2 regions of the Streptomyces sp. NPDC047081 genome follow, and region 1 is predicted to be linked to the other one. Evidence: riboswitches for the same ligand, from Rfam matches in the RefSeq annotation. Region 1 holds a riboswitch; the other holds the start of a gene.
The links. Region 1 has a riboswitch for glycine ahead of gcvT (glycine cleavage system aminomethyltransferase GcvT). Riboswitches for the same ligand answer to the same signal wherever they lie in the genome.
Positions count from the first base shown of each region.

Region 2: it holds a riboswitch for glycine, as region 1 does, so the genes downstream of both, gcvP (aminomethyl-transferring glycine dehydrogenase) here and gcvT (glycine cleavage system aminomethyltransferase GcvT) in region 1, are expected to answer to the same signal.

Region 1 covers NZ_JBEYUY010000025.1:115,152-119,564, reverse strand. The annotation lists gene glyA (serine hydroxymethyltransferase) at 1-866, opposite strand, end outside; gene gcvH (glycine cleavage system protein GcvH) at 881-1,258, opposite strand; gene gcvT (glycine cleavage system aminomethyltransferase GcvT) at 1,357-2,475, opposite strand; glycine riboswitch at 2,627-2,722, opposite strand; gene ABZ848_RS36335 (AAA family ATPase) at 2,903-3,592, shown strand; gene ABZ848_RS36330 (enhanced serine sensitivity protein SseB) at 3,649-4,413, shown strand, end outside.
Region 2 covers NZ_JBEYUY010000005.1:8,952-13,364, reverse strand. The annotation lists gene gcvP (aminomethyl-transferring glycine dehydrogenase) at 1-2,032, opposite strand, end outside; glycine riboswitch at 2,208-2,304, opposite strand; gene ABZ848_RS10795 (PRC-barrel domain-containing protein) at 2,419-2,796, shown strand; gene ABZ848_RS10790 (DNA polymerase IV) at 2,927-4,318, opposite strand; gene ABZ848_RS10785 (MerR family transcriptional regulator) at 4,402-4,413, opposite strand, start outside.

The DNA.
Region 1 (4,413 bases):
GTACGCCGCTGGCGCTCCTTGAACTCCTCGCTCGCCGCGACCTTGAAGGAGACCGCCTTCGCCGCGATCACGTGCTCCAGGGGACCGCCCTGGAAGCCCGGGAACACGGACGAGTTCAGCTTCTTCGCGAAGTCCTGCTTGGCGAGGATGATGCCGCCGCGGGGGCCGCCCAGCGTCTTGTGGGTGGTCGAGGTGACGACATCGGCGTACGGCACCGGGTTCGGGTGCAGCCCGGCCGCGACCAGGCCCGCGAAGTGCGCCATGTCGACCCACAGGTACGCCTCGACCTCGTCGGCGATCCGGCGGAACTCCGCGAAGTCCAGCTGCCGCGGGTACGCCGACCACCCGGCGATGATCACCTTCGGCCGGTGCTCCTTGGCGAGCTTCTCCACCTCGGCCATGTCGACAAGCCCCGTCGCCGGGTCGACGTGGTAGGCGACCACGTCGAACTGCTTGCCGGAGAAGTTAAGCCGCATCCCGTGGGTCAGGTGGCCGCCGTGCGCGAGGTCCAGGCCGAGGATGGTGTCCCCGGGCTTGGCCAGCGCGAACAGGGCCGCCTGGTTGGCGGAGGCGCCCGAGTGCGGCTGGACGTTGGCGTACTCGGCGCCGAACAGCTCCTTGACCCTGTCGATGGCGATCTGCTCGGCGACGTCGACGTGCTCGCAGCCGCCGTAGTAGCGGCGGCCCGGGTAGCCCTCCGCGTACTTGTTGGTGAGGACCGAGCCCTGCGCCTCCATCACCGCGACCGGCGCGAAGTTCTCGGAGGCGATCATCTCCAGCGTGGACTGCTGGCGGTGCAGCTCGGCGTCGACCGCGGCGGCGATGTCCGGGTCGAGCTCGTGCAGGGGGGTGTTCAGTGCGGACATGCGTGTACGGCTCCTCAGCCGGCGTTCTGGGCGGTGTACTCGTCGGCGGAGAGCAGGTCGGCGGGCTCCTCGGTGACACGGACCTTGAAGAGCCAGCCGCCCTCGAAGGGGGCCGAGTTGACGAGGGACGGGTCGTTGACGACGTCCTCGTTGATCTCGGTGACCTCACCGGTGACGGGGGAGTACAGGTCGCTGACCGACTTGGTCGACTCCAGCTCGCCACAGGTCTCGCCCGCGGTCACGGCGGAGCCCACCTCGGGAAGCTGGGCGTAGACGACGTCGCCGAGCGCGTTGGCCGCGAACTCGGTGATGCCGACCGTCGAGACGCCGTCCTCGGCGGCCGACAGCCACTCGTGCTCCTTGCTGTAGCGCAGCTGCTGGGGGTTGCTCATGGCCTGAATTCTCCTGTACGCGGGGGAGTGCTGATGAATGGGGGACTGCTGGAAACGCGCGTGAGCAGCGGTGATGTGCCCGGGGGCACGCCCAAGGATTACTTCTGGCGCTTGTAGAACGGCAGCGCCACGACCTCGTACGGCTCGTGACTGCCCCGGATGTCCACGCCGACACCGGCCGTGCCCGGCGCCGAGTGCGCCGCGTCGACGTACGCCATCGCGATCGGCTTGCCCAGCGTCGGGGAGGGCGCGCCGGAGGTGACCTCGCCGATCACCTCGCCGCCGGCGACGACCGGGTACCCGGCGCGCGGCACCCGCCGCCCCTCGGCGACCAGGCCGACCAGGACGCGCGGGGGGTTCTCCTGCGACCGCGCGGCGGCCTGCTGGAGGGCCTCGCGCCCGACGAAGTCACCGTCCTTCTCGAACTTCACCACCCGGCCGAGCCCGGCGTCGAAGGGGGTGAGCTCCGTGCTCAGCTCGTGCCCGTACAGCGGCATGCCCGCCTCCAGGCGCAGGGTGTCCCGGCAGGACAGGCCGCACGGGACCAGACCGGCACCCTCGCCCGCCTTGGTCAGCGCCTGCCACAGCTCGACGGCGTGCTCGGGCTTCACGAACAGCTCGAAGCCGTCCTCGCCGGTGTAGCCGGTGCGGGCGATGAGGGCGGGGACCCCGGCGACCGTGCCGGGCAGACCGGCGTAGTACTTGAGGCCGTCGAGGTCGGCGTCGGTCAGGGACTTCAGGATCCCGGGGGACTCGGGGCCCTGCACGGCGATCAGGGCGTAGGCGTCCCGGTCGTCGCGCACCTCGGCGTCGAAACCGGCGGCACGCTCGACGAGCGCGTCCAGCACGACCTGGGCGTTGGAGGCGTTCGCGACGACCATGTAGTCGGTCTCACCGAGCCGGTAGACGATCAGGTCGTCCAGGATGCCGCCGTCGGCCCGGCAGATCATGGTGTAGCGGGCGCGGCCGACACCGACGGAGGCGATGTTGCCGACGAGGGCGTAATTGAGAAGCTCGGCCGCCTGCGGCCCGGTCACGGTGATCTCGCCCATGTGGGAGAGGTCGAAGAGCCCCGCCCGGGTCCGCACGGCGACGTGCTCGTCGCGCTCGGAGCCGTAGCGCAGCGGCATGTCCCAGCCGGCGAAGTCGGTCATCGTCGCACCCAGCGAGCGATGCAGGGCATCGAGCGCGGTACGACGGATTTCGGTGCTGCTCATCGGACGGATGTCTCCCAAGGCATGACGGCACGGGCGAGGTCGTTCCTCCCCATCTGTCATCGGAACCTGAGAGGTTCGCCATGACCCGATGGGACATGGCTTGCACCTTGGGTGGGACCACCGGAGACGGCGGTCCGCTTTTCAGATGTGCCTCGCCCGCGCGGTAACGGGGCCTGAGAGATTCAAGGGAGGGACTTGCTCCTTCGGCGCCCCGACCAGAGGTCGAGGACTCTCCCGCGCGGATTCGAACGGCCGATATGCAGTTGGCGCGCACATCATTGCACGCATCCGGGGCATACGGCAGGGCCGCATCTGTAACCAGCCTGTGGCAGGACGATCACGAAAACACGAGACACCGCGCATTACCTTCTCTTTACACTCGACGGGGATGGGACTCCGTACCCGGCCCCAGGGGAGGACGATCACGGTGAACAGGACCACCGCCTACGCCACGACCTCGGCTCTCGCGCTGCCCAAGCAGCCCGCGGCCCCGGCCCGCGAGCACTGCGGCGAGCGGCCGGCACCGGTGGTCCGCGACCTCCGCGACCGTTCGGGCCGCAGCCCGCACGCGCTGCTCTTCGGCCCCCGCGACCTGGTCGTCGTCACCGGCCTGCCCGGCAGCGGCAAGTCCACGCTGATGAACCGGGCGGTCAAGGGCATACGCATCGACTCCCAGGACACCCGCGACCGCTGGGACGCCCGGGCCCGCCTCCTGCCGTACGCCGTCTACCGCCCGCTGGTCCGCCTCGCCCACTACGCCGGGCTGTACCGCGCCCTGCGCGGCGGCAGGGGCGTCGTCGTGCACGACTGCGGTACGCAGGCCTGGGTGCGCGACTGGCTGGCCCGCGAGGCCCGCCGCCGCGGCGGCACCCTGCACCTGCTGCTCCTCGACGTCACGGCCGGCGCGGCCCTGGCCGGGCAGCGCGAGCGCGGCCGGGGAGTGTCGAGGTACGCGTTCCTGCGCCACCGGCACGCGGCCGCCCGGCTGATCCGCCAGGTCGAGCGGGGTGACCTGCCGGCCGGCGTGGGCTCGGCGGTGCTGCTCGACCGGGACGCGGCGGACGTGCTGCGCCGGATCGGCTTCACGGGCCGACCGCAGTCCCTTCTTACCCGTTAGTCTTACCCGTTAGCCTTTTGGCCACATCAGTGGTTCACAGCAGGCGGTCGGAACAGATGGACTTCCCAGCGGATCTCCCCGCGGACTTTCCCATGCAGGCGCACCCCCATCCGCACGGCGGCTGGCCCGGCAACGAGCTGGAGGAGGTGCTGTCGGCCTCCCTCGGCATCCCCGCCGCGGGCGGCCGGATCATCGAGGTGCTCGGCCGCAGCTTCGTGTGGATCCCGCTGCCCGGCGGCGGCGGCCCGCACAGCGGCCCGCTGGACCTGCCGACGCTGGAGATCGAGGGCCAGGCGTACGTCCCGGTCTTCAGCTCCGAGGAGCAGTTCCGCCAGGTCGTCGGCGGGCACATGTCGTACACGATCGCCCCGGCCGTCGAGTTCGCCCGCGGGCTGCCCCCGCAGGTCGGCATGGCGATCAATCCCGACGGTGTGGTCGGCGTGCCCCTGCCGCCCGCCGCGGTCGCCGAGCTCTGCCGGGTGGGCCGCACCCCCCTCGACGGCCCCGCCTCCGGCGGCCGCGTCAAGCTGTACGAACCGGACTGGCAGGACGACCCGATCGACTTCCTGGCCGCCGCGTCGGCCGAGTTCGCGGAGACCGGCGTGGTCACCACGGCCCGCCGCTGCCTGGCCGCGATCGAGACGGCCGACCCGGTGATGTTCGTCGGCGTGGAACTCTCCCAGCGGGAGGGCGACTTGCGGGCCCTCCCGCTGCAGGCCCTGGAGCGGGCGGTGACGAGGATCCCCACCCAGTGGCCGGTCAACCTGGTTCTCCTGGACGTAACAGAGGACCCGGTGGCGAACTGGATGCGAGAGCAGGTA
Region 2 (4,413 bases), on a different contig from region 1:
GCCCGCCGGCCTCGTGCACCTGCGCGCAGATGTCGGCGACATGCTCCTCGAACACACCATGCGTCGAGGGGTACGTGATCATCAGCACGGCGAGCTCGTCGCGGTACTGCTCGATCTTCGCCCGCAGGTCCTCGACGTCGATCTCGCCGTCCTCGGCGGTCTTCACGACGACGACCTTCATCCCGGCCATCACGGCACTCGCGGCGTTCGTACCGTGCGCGGACGACGGAATCAGACACACGGTCCGCTGCTCGTCCCCGTTGGCCCGGTGGTATCCGCGTACGGCGAGCAGCCCGGCGAACTCGCCCTGCGACCCGGCGTTGGGCTGCAGGGACACCTTGTCGTACCCGGTGACCTCGGCGAGCCGCTCCTCCAGCTCACGGATGAGCGTCAGATAGCCCTGCGCCTGCTCGGCGGGCGCGAAGGGGTGCAGCTGCCCGAACTCGGGCCAGGTGACCGGCTCCATCTCGGTGGTCGCGTTGAGCTTCATGGTGCAGGAGCCCAGCGGGATCATGCCGCGGTCGAGCGCGTAGTCACGGTCGGCGAGCCGGCGCAGGTAGCGCAGCATCGCTGTCTCGGAGCGGTACTGGTGGAAGACGGGGTGGGTGAGGTATTCGTCATCGCGCAGCAGCCCCTCGGGAATCGCCTCCCCGACGGCAGCGTCCAGCGCCTCGATGTCCCCCTCGACCCCGAACGCGCCCCACACGGCAGCGAGTTGGGCCCGCCGCGTCGTCTCGTCGCACGCGATCGACACATGGTCGGCGTCGACGAGGTACAGGTTGACCCCGTTCTCCCGAGCGGCGGCGGCGACCTCGGCGGCCCGCCCGGCGACGCGCACGGTCAAGGTGTCGAAGTAGGAGCCATGCACGACCTCGACCCCACCCGCCGCGAGCCCGGCGGCGAGGATGGTGGCGTACCGATGGGTCCGCCCGGCGATGCTCTTCAGCCCCTCCGGCCCGTGGTACACGGCGTACATGCCGGCCATCACGGCGAGCAGCACCTGCGCGGTACAGATGTTGCTGGTGGCCTTCTCCCGCCGGATGTGCTGCTCACGCGTCTGCAACGCCAGCCGGTACGCCTTGTGCCCGTCCGCGTCGACGGACACACCCACGAGCCGCCCGGGCAGGCTGCGCGCGAACTTCTCGTGTACGGCCATGAAGCCGGCGTGCGGCCCGCCGAAGCCCATCGGCACACCGAACCGCTGCGTCGTACCGACCGCGATGTCCGCCCCGAGCTCCCCGGGCGACTTCAGCAGCGTCAGCGCGAGCAGATCAGCGGCGACGGTGACGAGCGCGCCGAGCTCGTGCGCCTGGTCGATCAGCGGCTTGATATCGCGTACGACACCCGATGCGCCGGGGTACTGGACGAGCACGCCGTTGATCTCACGGGAGGCGATCTCGGCCGGAATGCCGTCACTCAGGTCGGCGACCACGACCTCCACACCGGTGGGCTCGGCCCGCGTCTCGATCACGGCGACGGTCTGCGGAAGCACGTCCGCGTCGACGAGGAAGAGGCCCTTCTTGTTCTTCCCCATGCGCCGGGACAGAGCCATGGCCTCGGCGGCGGCCGTGCCCTCGTCCAGCAGCGAGGCACCGGAGGTGGGCAGCCCGGTGAGGTCGGCGACCATGGTCTGGAAGTTGAGGAGGGCTTCGAGCCGCCCCTGGGAGATCTCCGGCTGGTACGGCGTGTAGGCCGTGTACCAGGCCGGGTTCTCCATGACGTTCCGCAGGATGACGGGCGGGGTGAAGGTCCCGTAGTACCCGAGCCCGATCATCGAGTCGAGCACCTGGTTCCGGTCGGCCAGCGACCGCAGCTCGGCCAGCACCTCGGCCTCGGTACGCGCCCCGGGAAGTTCGAGAGCGTCCGCGTTCTTGATCACATCCGGCACAGCGGCGGCGGTGAGCTCGTCCAGGGAGCCGTACCCGACCTGGGCGAGCATCTTGGCCCGCGCCTCGTGATCGGGACCGATATGACGCTGCTCGAACGGAATTCCCTGTTCGAGCTCGGCGAGCGGAATGCGGTGGGCGGTCATTGCGGAGGCCTCCTGGTCTGACGCGACCTTCGAGGGGCACCCCGGCGCGGGTACCCCGACGGCCTCCCCCTCTGTCATCTCAACCTGAGAGCTTCACCGGGTCGCCAAGAGCCCCCGGTTTTCACCGTCGGTGAGAGCGGAAGCCGTCGACACCCGCCCTGCTTTCCAGAGTGACCTCGTCCGTGCGGTACGTGTGCCTGAGAGATTCCGGGGAGGATTTGCTCCTTCGGCGCTTCCGGACGATCTCCGGAAGACTCTCCCGCACGGGGTCAGCAGCCGCAGCCAGCCTACCAAGCGAGCACCTCCCCCGGGCGTTCGAGTGGCCGCCTTCACCAATGTGCTCTTTTGTAGTGCTTACGAATGAGTTGCGACCAAGTGGAGGGCCCGTGCAGACCGACATCGATCCGCGCAACCTGATCGGCCGCAAGGCGTTCGACCGCAATGGCACGAAGATCGGCACCATCGACGAGGTCTACCTCGACGACGCGACCGGCGTGCCGGAGTGGGCGGCCATACGCACCGGCCTCTTCTCCCGGGACGCCTTCGTCCCCCTGGAGCCCAGCGAACTGGTCGAAGGCACACTCCACATCCCCTTCGACCGCTCCCTGATCAAGGACGCCCCCGACTTCGGCGTAGGCCGCCACCTCTCCCCCGACCAGGAACTCCAGCTCTACCACCACTACGGCCTGGACGTAGCTCCCCCACCCCCGTTCCCGGACCGAGATTTCGGCAACTTGGCAGGCACGGAGGACGCCGACGCGTAAGCCCACCCAACAGCGGCGCTGAACGCTGGCACAGCCTGCGGGCAGTCGTGCCGCTGGGGCGGCACGGGTGGGCGCAGGCGTCACCCCGCCAGCGCGGGCAAGCGAAACCCCCGCCCAGCCCCGGCACCGCTCAGGCACGAACCCCGTCCACAGCAGCCCCCGGTCTCCCGGCCGCCGGCACCAAGGGCAACGGCTCAGCCGGCTCCAATTCCGCGTCGTCGACCCGAAACGTCCGCACCCGCCCCACCTCCGACTGCGGCGTCTCGAACCGCACGGTCACCCGCCCGAGCCCACTCCCCTGCACCCACCCATGCCCGAACTCCGCATGCCGCACATCATGCCCAGCAGCCCACCGCCGCTCACCACCCCCCACCTGCACCTCCGCCGCCCCGGCTCCCCCTTCCTCCGAGGAATGCTCCGCTTCAGCCGCCTCCTCGGCCTCCCCCACCCCCGCGGCCTGCGCGAACAAGTCCTCCTGTGTGTAATCCGCAAGCCCGCTCACCCCGACCCCCAGCAACCGCACACCCCCCGTCGTGTCCACGGACTCCAGCAACCGAGCCGCAGCCTCCCGCACCACAGCCGGATCATCCGTGGGCCCCCGCAAGGTCTCGGACCGCGTCAGCGTCGAGAAGTCGTACCGCCGAACCTTCAGCACGATCGTCCGCCCCGACAGCCCGGCCCCCCGCAGCCGCCGCACACACCGGTCCGCCAGCCGCTGCACCTCCATCCCCACCCTCAGCCGGTCATGGATGTCCACGTCGTACGTGTCCTCGACCGACACCGACTTGGCCTCCCGCTCGGCCACCACGGGCCGGTCGTCCCGCGCCAGCGCCATCGCGTACAGCGCATGCCCGTGCGCCTTCCCCAGCAGCCGTACGAGCTCGTCCTCCCCCGCCTCGGCCAGCTCGTCGACCGTGGTGATCCCGGCCCGCCGCAGATGGTCCCCCGTCGCCGGCCCCACCCCCGGCAGGATCCGCACCGGCATCGGTCCCAGCATGGCCCGCTCGGTCCCCGGCTCGATCAGCACCAGCCCGTCCGGCTTCGCCTCCTCGGACGCGATCTTCGCGAGCATCTTGGACGCGGCGAGCCCCACGGACCCGGTGAGCCCCGTACCCGCCCGTATGTCGGCCCGCAGCTTCTCTCCCACCAGCCGCGCCGACGCCTCGTCCCAGGCCGCCTCCCCGGCCTCCAGATCCACGAACGCCTCGTCCAGGCTGAGCGGCTCCACCAGCGGCGACAACGCGTGGAGCAGCCCCATCACCTGCTCGCTGATCGCCCGGTAGAACCCGAAGCGCGGCACGAGATACGCGGCGTTAGGCGCCAGCCGCCGCGCCTGGGCCATCGGCATCGCGGACCGCACCCCGAAAACCCGTGCCTCGTACGAGGCCGTGGCCACCACCCCACGCGGCCCCAGCCCGCCCACGATGACGGCCTTCCCGCGCAGACTCGGCTTGGACGCCTGCTCCGCCGAGGCGTAGAAGGCATCCATGTCGAGATGCAGGATCGTGGGCGCGTTTCTCACATATCCGATGCTGCCCTACGCCACTGACAATGGCCCCGAACGACCGTCCGGGGCCTCCGGCCCTCACCAGCGCTCGCGTGCGCTCAGACGGCCCT